Regions from separate parts of the Arthrobacter sp. AG1021 genome, predicted to be linked through region 1. Evidence: riboswitches for the same ligand, from Rfam matches in the RefSeq annotation. Region 1 holds a riboswitch; each other region holds the start of a gene.
What was found. Region 1 has a riboswitch for thiamine pyrophosphate ahead of thiM (hydroxyethylthiazole kinase). Riboswitches for the same ligand answer to the same signal wherever they lie in the genome.
Positions count from the first base shown of each region.

Region 2: another riboswitch for thiamine pyrophosphate. It lies ahead of thiO (glycine oxidase ThiO); the one in region 1 lies ahead of thiM (hydroxyethylthiazole kinase).
Region 3: another riboswitch for thiamine pyrophosphate. It lies ahead of DFO58_RS14630 (3-oxoacyl-ACP reductase); the one in region 1 lies ahead of thiM (hydroxyethylthiazole kinase).

Region 1 is NZ_RBLB01000011.1:14,871-18,072, reverse strand. It holds gene thiD (bifunctional hydroxymethylpyrimidine kinase/phosphomethylpyrimidine kinase) at 1-443, opposite strand, end outside; gene thiE (thiamine phosphate synthase) at 440-1,081, opposite strand; gene thiM (hydroxyethylthiazole kinase) at 1,074-1,868, opposite strand; TPP riboswitch at 1,858-1,952, opposite strand; gene DFO58_RS15340 (GntR family transcriptional regulator) at 2,339-2,704, opposite strand; gene DFO58_RS15335 (hypothetical protein) at 2,701-3,202, opposite strand, start outside.
Region 2 is NZ_RBLB01000006.1:407,726-410,927, reverse strand. It holds gene thiO (glycine oxidase ThiO) at 1-1,069, opposite strand, end outside; TPP riboswitch at 1,057-1,161, opposite strand; gene DFO58_RS02165 (Fe-S cluster assembly protein HesB) at 1,388-1,684, shown strand; gene DFO58_RS02160 (OsmC family protein) at 1,885-2,316, opposite strand; gene DFO58_RS02155 (GNAT family N-acetyltransferase) at 2,321-2,785, opposite strand; gene DFO58_RS02150 (alpha/beta hydrolase) at 2,931-3,202, opposite strand, start outside.
Region 3 is NZ_RBLB01000010.1:229,318-232,519, forward strand. It holds gene DFO58_RS14625 (NtaA/DmoA family FMN-dependent monooxygenase) at 1-934, opposite strand, end outside; gene DFO58_RS14630 (3-oxoacyl-ACP reductase) at 931-1,740, opposite strand; TPP riboswitch at 1,802-1,895, opposite strand; gene DFO58_RS14635 (hypothetical protein) at 1,960-2,565, opposite strand; gene DFO58_RS14640 (hypothetical protein) at 2,570-2,776, opposite strand; gene DFO58_RS14645 (hypothetical protein) at 2,816-3,199, opposite strand.

The DNA of each region.
Region 1 (3,202 bases):
CAGTCCTGCGCGGCGGCTTCGCCGAGCAGCGCGCCGAGCTCGGCGGTGTTCGGGGTGATCACGGTGGCGCGGGCCAGCAGCGGGTACAGCGCGGCGGCGTCCTCCAGCAGGGCATCGCCGCTGGTGGCCACCATGACCGGGTCCAGCACCACCGGGGCGTTGACGGTATCCAGCCAGGCGGCGACAGCGCCGATGATCTCCTGGTTTGCCAGCATGCCGATCTTCACCGCGTCGATGCGCACATCCGCGCTGAGCGTTTCAAGCTGCGCGGTGACGAAATCCCCGTCGATGGCCTGCACTCCGCTGACCCCGCGGGTGTTCTGCGCGGTCAGCGCCGTGATCACTGCCATGCCGTAGCCGCCGTTGGCGGCAATGGCCTTCAGATCGGCCTGGATGCCGGCGCCGCCGGACGGGTCGGAGCCCGCGATGGAAAGGATGTTCACCTGGCCGCCTCCCAGGCGGAAACCAGCTGGGCGCTGGCGCTGCGCGGATCATCTGCCTGGCAGACCGGGCGCACCACGGCCATCCCGGCGCCGCCGCCGGCGCGGATGGCCGCGGCGTCATCGGCGGTCACCGCGCCGATGGCCACGCAGGGCAGCGCGGTCCAGCCGGTGCGTTCCGCGAAGCCGTCCAGGCCCAGCGGGGTGGGGTGGTCCTTCTTGGTCGGGGTGGCGCGCACCGCGCCAACACCCAGGTAGTCGATGAACTCGGCATCCAGGTTGGCCTGGGCGATCTGCTCCCGCGTGGAGGCGCTGAGCCCGATGATGCCCTCGCCGATCAGCTGGCGGGCCAGGGACACCGGCACGTCCTTCTGCCCGATGTGGATGCCGGCCACCGCGGCCCCGGCGGCGCGGGCCGCCAGGAATACGTCGATGCGGTCGTTGACCAGCAGCTGCGCCTTGCCCTCGGTCAGCTTTACGGCCGCAAGCGTCAGCTCGAAGAACTCGCGGGCGCTTTCCTCCTTGGCGCGCAGCTGGATCCACTGGATCCCGCCGGCCACGGCTGCCTCGATCACCTCAAGGGTGCTATGCGGGCTGCAGCTGGCGGTGTTGGCCACCAGGTAGGCTCCGAGATCACGCATAGGTCTTTTCCTCACAGTTCAGGGTCTCAAGTGCGGCGGGCTCAACGGCCGCCAGGGAATCGAGGAAGGCCACGGCAAAACTGCCCGGCCCGGAGCTGGCGGCCAGCGCCTTTTCGGCGGCCAGGCCGTAGTAACCATGGGCCGCCACGGCGGCTTCGAACGGGTCCTCATGCACCGCGAGCATGCCCGCGCACACCGCACCCAGGGCGCAGCCTCCGCCGGTGATGCGGGTCAGGCCGATGCCGTTGGTGTGCACCAGCACGGTGCGCTGCGCGTCGATGATGGCGTCCGCCTCGCCGGAGATCGCGACCACCGAACCGTATTTCACTGCCAGCTCACGCCCGGCGGCGATGGCTTCCTGCACGCTGTCCAGCGAATCCACACCTCGGCCGGAGGACTCCCAGCCGGCCAGCGCCATGATTTCCGAGGCGTTGCCGCGGATCAGAGTGGGGCGGCGGGCGACGATGCGCCGGGCGAATTCCGTGCGGACCGGCAGCGCTCCGACGGCCACCGGATCCAGCACCCAGCGGGTGCCTGCGGCGCTCGCCGAGTCGACGGCTTCTTCCATGGCGCGCAGCTGCTCGGTGGTGGGCGTGCCCAGGTTGACCAGCACGGCCGAGGCGGCCGCGGCGAACGGCCCGGCTTCCCCGGGCAGGTCAGTCATGGCCGGGGCCGCGCCGGAAGCCAGCAGTACATTGGCGGTGAAGTTGGTAACCACGGTGTTTGTCAGGCAGAACACCAAGGGGGATTGTTCCCGGTAATTGCGGGCAACAATAGGCAGAGTCATGCGACATCCCTCCGCTAGCTTGACCTAGTTCAGGTTCAACGGGTCTCATCTCAGTCGGCTTCTCCGACACCCCGTGTCACTGATCCCGAGGGTACGCAGATATCTTCGCAAGGACAAATCCTTAACGCCGTTGGAAGTTGGCCGGCCCGTGCCGGCCGCTAGAGCCTCGGATCTTCGTAGCCCCTGCCGCGATCGATATTCTTCCGTGCTTCTCGAAGTGCCCTGGAGATTTCCGGGTCAGATCCTTCGAGGTCGTCGGCTCGTCGGTCGAGACTGCGCATGGCGCCTATGGCAAACGGCAGCGCGCAAAGTATGACCAAAACGCAGACGATCAAAATCGAAACCGGATCCACAGGTTATCCATTCCAAGCATTGCGGTGAGCTTAGGCTGAGCCTACAAAGAGGGGCGGACACCGTCAACCGAATCCCGGCTGCTCGGGAAATGATGCGGTGGTGACAGGGTTACCGAGCTATCGCGTCCTCCGCGCAACCAGCGCCTTCACCGTCGCCGCGTCCACCCCCAGCTCCGCGGCCAGCGCCCAGACCCTGTCCACTGCCTCGACCAGGTGCTCGTCCAGCGCTGGCTGCCCTGGCAGCTCATTGACCACGGTGCCCGCCCGGCGGCGCGAGGAGATCAGTCCTTCGGCCTCCAGTTCCTTGTAGGCGCGGGCCACGGTGCCGGCGGCCACACCCAGATCGGCGGCCAGCGCGCGCACCGTGGGCAGCCTGCTCCCGGCGGCCAGTTCGCCCAGCGAAATCAGCGAAGCCACCTGGGCGCGGATCTGTTCATAGGGCGGCAGCGCCGAGTCCAGGTCAACGGTGATCTGGGCGCTCATCGGCGGCCCGCGTCACTGGTCTCCGGCCGCATCGAACCTTGCGGGCGCGGCAGCGCCAGCACCGCCGGCGCACAGAAGACCAGCAGGCCGAACAGGGAGAATTCGGCGAACAACTGGTATCCCATCATTGGCATGGCCACGAACGCGCCGGCGACTACGCGCAGCGAGCGGATTTCAAGCACCTGCCGATACCAGATTTCCACCTCTGCGCCCACCTGCCAAGGGATCGCCACGGAGCGGACGAGCAGGACGAATCCTGCATGCGCGGCGAGCAGTGCCGCGGCCAGCCCGGCAATGATCCACCGGTTCGGCGCGACAAATCCCCGCAGCGGATCCAGCGGAGGGAAGAGCAGGAAGTATAGGCTGGCCGCCATCAGGAGTCCGGCAACGACATAGGTCCACAGCGGCAGCCGTGCGGCGGGTTTGGGCATTCGCGCGGCCGCGCGGGTCTTGATCGCCATGTACGCCAGGTAGGCGGCGTTGACCAGCAGGTAGAAC
Region 2 (3,202 bases), on a different contig from region 1:
CGTGCTCCGCGTGCGGCGGCTGGCCCAGGACCAGGTCCGCGGTCAGCGAGGAGCCGAACGGGGTGAGCAGCACCCCGTGGCGGGAATAGCCGGTGGAGAGCACCATTCCGTCATCCAGCCGCCCGATCAGCGGCCGGTCGTCGGGAGTGCCGGGCCTGGCGCGGGCGATGACCTCGTTCAGCGAGCAGTCGACGATCCCGGGCACCAGGCGGCGGGCGTTGTCCAGCAGCTTGTGCATCTGCCCGATGTTGACCGCCTCGTTGCCGTCCTCGCGGCTGCTGGCGCCCAGCACCAGCGAGCCGTCCGCGCGCGGCACCAGGTAGACCGGGTCGCGATGCACGATCCCGCGCACCGTGTGCGTGAGCAGCCGCGGGCCCGCAGGGCCCTGCAGCCGGAAGATGTCCCCGTAGACCGGGCGCAGCGGAAGTTCCGGCGTCCCGGCTACGGTGCCCAGGCCCGCGGCGAGCACCACCTGGTCCGCCTCGATGATCCGGCCGCTGCCGGTGCGCACCGCGTGGGTGGTCCCGGCACGCTGCAGCAGCTCGACGGCCGGTTCGCGGACCAGCTGGGCGTCCAGGTGCCCGGCCAGGATCGCCACCACGGAGCGCGGGTCGATCTGGTGGTCCCCGGCGCAGCGCACCGCGCCGGCGATGTTGCTGGCCAGCGCCGGTTCCAGCCGGCGGGCGGCGCTGGGCAGCAGGGTCTGCGCGCTGAAGCCCAGGGACGTCTGCAGCTGCACCAGCTCGTGCAGGGCGTCGCGGTCGGCCGGTTCGGCGGCGACCACCAGGGTCGCATTCTCCAGGTAGTCCGGGCGCCGTCCGGTGGCCTGCTCGATGCGCTGCACGAAATCCGGGTAGGCCTGGTTCGAGGCGCCGAGCAGTTCATGCAGGATTCCGTGGCCCCAGGTGGTTTCGGCGGCCGGGGCGAGCATGCCGGCGGCGGCGCGGCTTGCCCCCTGCCCGGAGTCCGGGTCGATGACGGTGACTTCGCAGCCGCGCCAACGCAGTTCGAAGGCGGTGGACAGGCCGATGATCCCGGCCCCGATGATGGCAACGTGCAACGAAGGCACTTCCTTCCTACGGCGGCATGACCCGCATCAGGTGTAGCGGTCGGCTCGGTGCCCTCTCAGCCTGGTCGGTTCAGGCTCCCGCGGAGTTGAAGCGATTATAGGCATGAGCTGCACCACAAATGCCAACTGTGCGCCGCGGGCGCGTCATCTTTGCGCGCGGCGGCGGCGGTCCGGGGGTCCTGGGCGCGTCGTTCCAAGGTGCCGGATGGGTAAATCCTCAAAGATCCATGAATTCATTTGCCCGCGCCCCGGCTCGTAGGGAAGCGTGGCGTGAAGGCGCCCGGAACCGGGCGGCACCGCAACCGGAAGGAGAACACAGTGCTGACACTGACCGATCAGGCCGATGCGATCGTGACCTCGCTGGTCACCAACCAGACGGAGGACACCGAGGCGGGGCTCCGCATCCAGCCCGCCGAGGAGACCGACGGCCAGCAGACCGAGCGTTTCGCCGTGCGGGTCGTCGACGGCCCGCAGCCGGCGGACCAGGTGATCCAGGGCGAGGGCAGCCCCGTCTTCCTCGACGAGCTGGTCACCGACGCCCTGGATGACAAGGTGCTCGACGCGAACGTGGATGCCGAGGGAACCATCACCTTCCAGGTCCTGGCCCAGCGTTAGGCTTGCGCCATCCGCAACCTGGGGCTGGTCCCCGGCGCGGCCGCGCACGCGCAACTGCCCGGGCAGCGCTCGTGCGGATCCGGTCTTCCCGAATCCGCATCCAGAGCCGCTGCACCGGGCAGTTGCATGTTGGCTATGTTGTGATGCGGCGTAGTGACGCGCCGGCTCCCTGCCGGCTTCCCGCCGCGGTTGGATGTCCGCTAGTCGACGATCTCGCTGGCGACCTTGGCCCCCAGCTCAACGGTGCGCGAGACCGTGCAGTACTTGTCATGGGAGAGCTTCACGATGCGCTCGACCATGCCGGCGGCCTTGCGGCCCTCGTCGGTGTCGGGGAACTTCAGGTCGAAAGACATCGTGATGTCGTCCATGCGCCCGGCGCCGTCCTCGTTCAGCTTGTAGCCGCTGGCGGCGACCTCGAACTTCTCCGGTTCGCTGCGCCGGGTGGTGGCCACGTCGACGTCGATGGCCGAGCAGCCGGCGATGGCCGCCAGCAGCAGCTCCACCGGGGTCAGCAGCCCCTCGCCCTGGCCGAACTCCAAACTGGCGCCGCTCTCGGCGCTGGTCGCCCGGTACTTCCTGGATTCGACTCGTTCGACTTTGACTTCACGCAGTTCACGGGTGTTTTCGCTCATGGATCTATCGTGACACGTCCGGGGCGGAAAGCTGGACATGGCGCAGCTGGATCCGGGCCAGCGGGTCGGTGTGCTCGGCTTCCTTTTCAACCTCGAAACCGTGGTCGAGGAAAAACGACAGGGTGCTCGCGTTCTGCCCATTGATCTGGATGCAGGTCGCCGGGCACAGCGTGAGGATGTCCTTCAGCAGCGCGCTGCCCACACCGTGGTGGCGGTCGTGGTGGCGCACCCATAAGAGCTCGATCTGCGTTTGGCTCCAGGCGGCGAAGCCGACGATCTCCTGGCCCAGCTGGGCGATCCTCACCGAGACGCGCTGGGAGTAGACCGCTTCGAGGGCGTTGGCGACGGCGTCCACATCGGCGGCCGAGAGGAAGTCGCGTCCTCCCTCCACCGAGTTGCGCCAAACATCCAGGAGTTCAGGGACTTCCTCCACGCTGGTCCAATTGCGAAGAACGAGCATCTCAGACATTGCCACTCCTCCCAGCTGCGGAATACTCCGCGTGTTGTCTCGTTATTTTCTCCTTGTGAGATGCCACAGAGAAGCACGGATAGGTAACAAGTAACGACTCATCTGCGCCGTAAAAGCGGGCCCGGGGATCTCGGACTGTCACAACTCACGACACAGCGAAGGCAGAAACCGCCTTGGCCCAGCCGGTAATTTCCTCTGCCACAATATCTGGTTGGTCAAGGTGCACGTTGTGCCCCGCCGCAGGAACAACAACGATTTCGGCCGATGGATACCTCGCCGCGAGCCTGCGCGGATCGGCGAAACCGGTGACGTGGTCATGTTTCCCGCACAGCATCAGCACCGGGCAGCGCAGCTGTCCGGTGCGCTCGACCGGCAGCTCGTCCAGGAAGTAGCGCTTGGACAGCTTGGCCAGCGAAC
Region 3 (3,202 bases), on a different contig from region 1:
TGGTGTCCTGCTGAACGAATAACGCCAGCTGGGCCAGTGCCTGCTCGACGGGCAGCAGGTCGTTGAGCCGGCGCTGCTTGTCCTTGGCCTCCTCCAGCGTGCGGCCCACGTAGGCGACCAGCCCCGGCATGATGGCCAGGGCCTGCGGATCGCGCCCGGCCGCGGCGGCCTGGGACCGCACGTCCTGTGCGTAGTCCAGCGCCATCTGCCGGTCGGCGGCCACCGCGTAGATCGCCTCGGCATGGGCCGCCGCGAGCTCGCGCCCCTGGGCGGAGGCCCCTGCCTGGAACAGCACCGGGGAGCCTTGCGGCCCGTCGGGGATATTCAGCGGCCCGCGCACACCGAAGTGCTCGCCCGCGTGGTCGATGGCCGACAGCTGCCGCGGGTCGGTGAACACGCCTGCGCGGTCGGCCCGCACCGCCGCTGAGGGGTAGGATCCGAACAGCCCCCGCAGCACCGTGATGAACTCGTCGGCGCGGCCGTAGCGGTAGGCATGGTCGCCCAGGGTTTCGCGCCCGTGGTTCTGCGCCTCGGTATCCCACATGCTGGTGACCACATTGGCGCCGGCCCGGCCGCCGGAGAGCCGGTCCAGGCTGGCCAGCATGCGCGCGGCGTGGAACGGGGTGTAGAAGCTGGAGGACACCGTGCAGACCAGGCCGATCCGGCTGGTGTGCTGGCTCAACGCGGACAGCAGCGTGAACGGTTCGAAGAACCAGGTCGGTCCGGCCGCCGCGGCCTCCGGGGAGACGGCCTGGCCGTCGGCCAGGAACACCGCGTCCAGCAGGCCGCGTTCGGCCAGCTGCGCCAGTTCCACGTAGTACCCGGTCTCGCCCAGCCGCTCGGCCGGGGAATCCGGCGCCCGCCAGGCCGCCTGGTGGTGCCCCGCGCCGTAGATGAACAGGTTGAACCGGGCCTGCTTCCTCGATGCGCTCATCCCTTGACCAGGCCGCCGTCGACGATCAGGTTCTGTCCGGTCACCCCGCGCGAGAGCGGCGAGGCGAAGAACAGCACCGCGTCGGCGAGCTCGGCCGGCGAGGTCACCCGGCGCAACGGGGTGCCGGAGGCGATCAGGTCGAAGACCTCTTCAGGAGTGGCGGCCGAGGCATCCGTGGTGCGCAGCAGGCCTCCGGAAACCATGTTGACGTTGATGCCTTCCGGGCCCAGGTCGTCCGCGAAGGTGCGGGTCAGCGAGAGCAGCGCCGCCTTGGTCGCGGTGTAGTCGTGGTACGGGACCACTGGGTGCTGGAACAGGTTGGTGCCGATGTTGACGATGCGTCCGAAGCCCGCCTGGCGCATGCTCGGCAGCACTGCCTGGATCGCGGCGACAGGTGCGAGCACGGAACCGGCGAACTGGGCCGTGAGCTCTTCGGCGGACAGCTCGTCTGCCTTGGAACGGGCATCTGCGTTGAAGGAGAAATCCACCAGCGCGTTGTTGACCAAGGTGGTGATCGGGCGGCCGAAGTGCTCGGCCGCGGCGGCGGCCAGGTCCTTCAGCCCGGCGGCGTCGCGCACGTCGGCCTGCAATGCCAGCGCCTGTCCGGGGAATGCGGCGGCAAGTTCCTCGGCCGCCTGCGACGAGCTGCGGTAGTTGACGACGACCTTCGCCCCGGCGTCCAGAAAAGCGGCGCTGATGGCCGCGCCCAGCCCGCGGGCGCCGCCGGTGACCAGCACCAGTTGTTCCTTGAGCGGCAGTGCGGTGGTGGTGGATGCTGCGGTGTCGGTTGCTGCGTGTGCGTTCATGGTGCTCGAACTCCTTGAAGATGTGTCAAGGCGAACGGGACCCCGGCGTAGATGCGTGGCATCGAGGTATCCAGGACATTCCCTTCGCCAGTGCTAACTGGATCAGGTTCGACGGGTTTTATCTCAGCCGCATGGCGGCACCCCGTGTCACTACGTCCCATTAGTACCACAAGCCGTCCGGGACGGCCGAACACGTGTCTTCGCCGGGTGTTTCCGGAGCTACTGGATGACCTGGACTTCAAAACCCGCCGGAGCCGAGAGCTCCGGGATCAGCTCGATGACCAGATTCGCGATATTTTTCTCGTCAAGTTCGAATTCCACGACATTCGGATCTGTCGAGCACTGGACAATTTTTTGCCGCAGCATCTTTGGCCCGTCCTTGATTCGAACGTCGGTCCGGCCCGAGCCTGAACAGGTGTACTTGATCAGATACGGGCCCGGCAAGCCATCCGTTTCCAAAGAGAACTCTTCAGGCGCAAGGGTTCCGCCCTGTTGGTATTGAAAGCGTTGGGCAGCCCATGCAACCAACCCGTGGTAGCCGCGCTGCTCGATTTCGCCCTGCCAGAATCCCATGCGTTCCGTGGCAGCAGGGTCCGCAAAAAATCCGGTCATGGCCAGATACATCAGCGGCGGGTAGTGCAGCGCAACTTCTTGACGATTGACGATCTCCTCAGAGGACATTTCCTCGACGGGCTGCTGGAATTGCGGACTGTTCGATGGCTCCCTGGGCGGTTCCCGATCGAGCGGGCCAAGCTCGGAGACCGGAGTCGTGCACGACGTGAGCGCAAGAATGACAGCACCGAGGATAGGCAGCACTTTCTTCATTCGCTCACCTGCCATCGCTTCGGTACAGGTTGAGTTCGTAGGATCCAATCGTTTCGGGATCACCGGAGACCACAATGTAATAGCTCTCGGTGGACCGATCGATCTCAAACTCGCCGTATGTGGTTGCGGCGGGGACGTTACAGGTCATTGGCATCTCGAACGTTGGCTCCATGCCAATCTCTGGAAAATCTACGTTGATGAATACCTGCACGGCTGCGCGTCCTACACCCCAGCAGCCAAATTCAACCCTCTACGCACCCGCTTCTTCTGCGGTTCCGCTCATGGACGTCGATTCGTTGGTAACCTCCTGCTCGCCATTTTCATCCGTGACGGTCGTGGATCGGAAAAATCCCGAAATGCCCATGGAAAAATCGTCCACATCCTCACGAGTATCAAGATCACCGAAGATCGGACTGGGTCTCAAAACCTGCGTTTGCAGCTCCGAGAAAATCGGCACGCCTTCCTGGTAGTACTTCGCGTAGGGGTCTTCATCGTAGCCATGCTGTTCTGTTTCCCAAGCCGAGTCGTATCCTCCAGGTCCTTGCTGTTCCACGGTTTCGAGCTTGGATACGGGTGTGGTGCAGGCGCTGAGCAGCAGCACCCCGGTCAACAACGGGAACAAGAACTTCTTCACAGG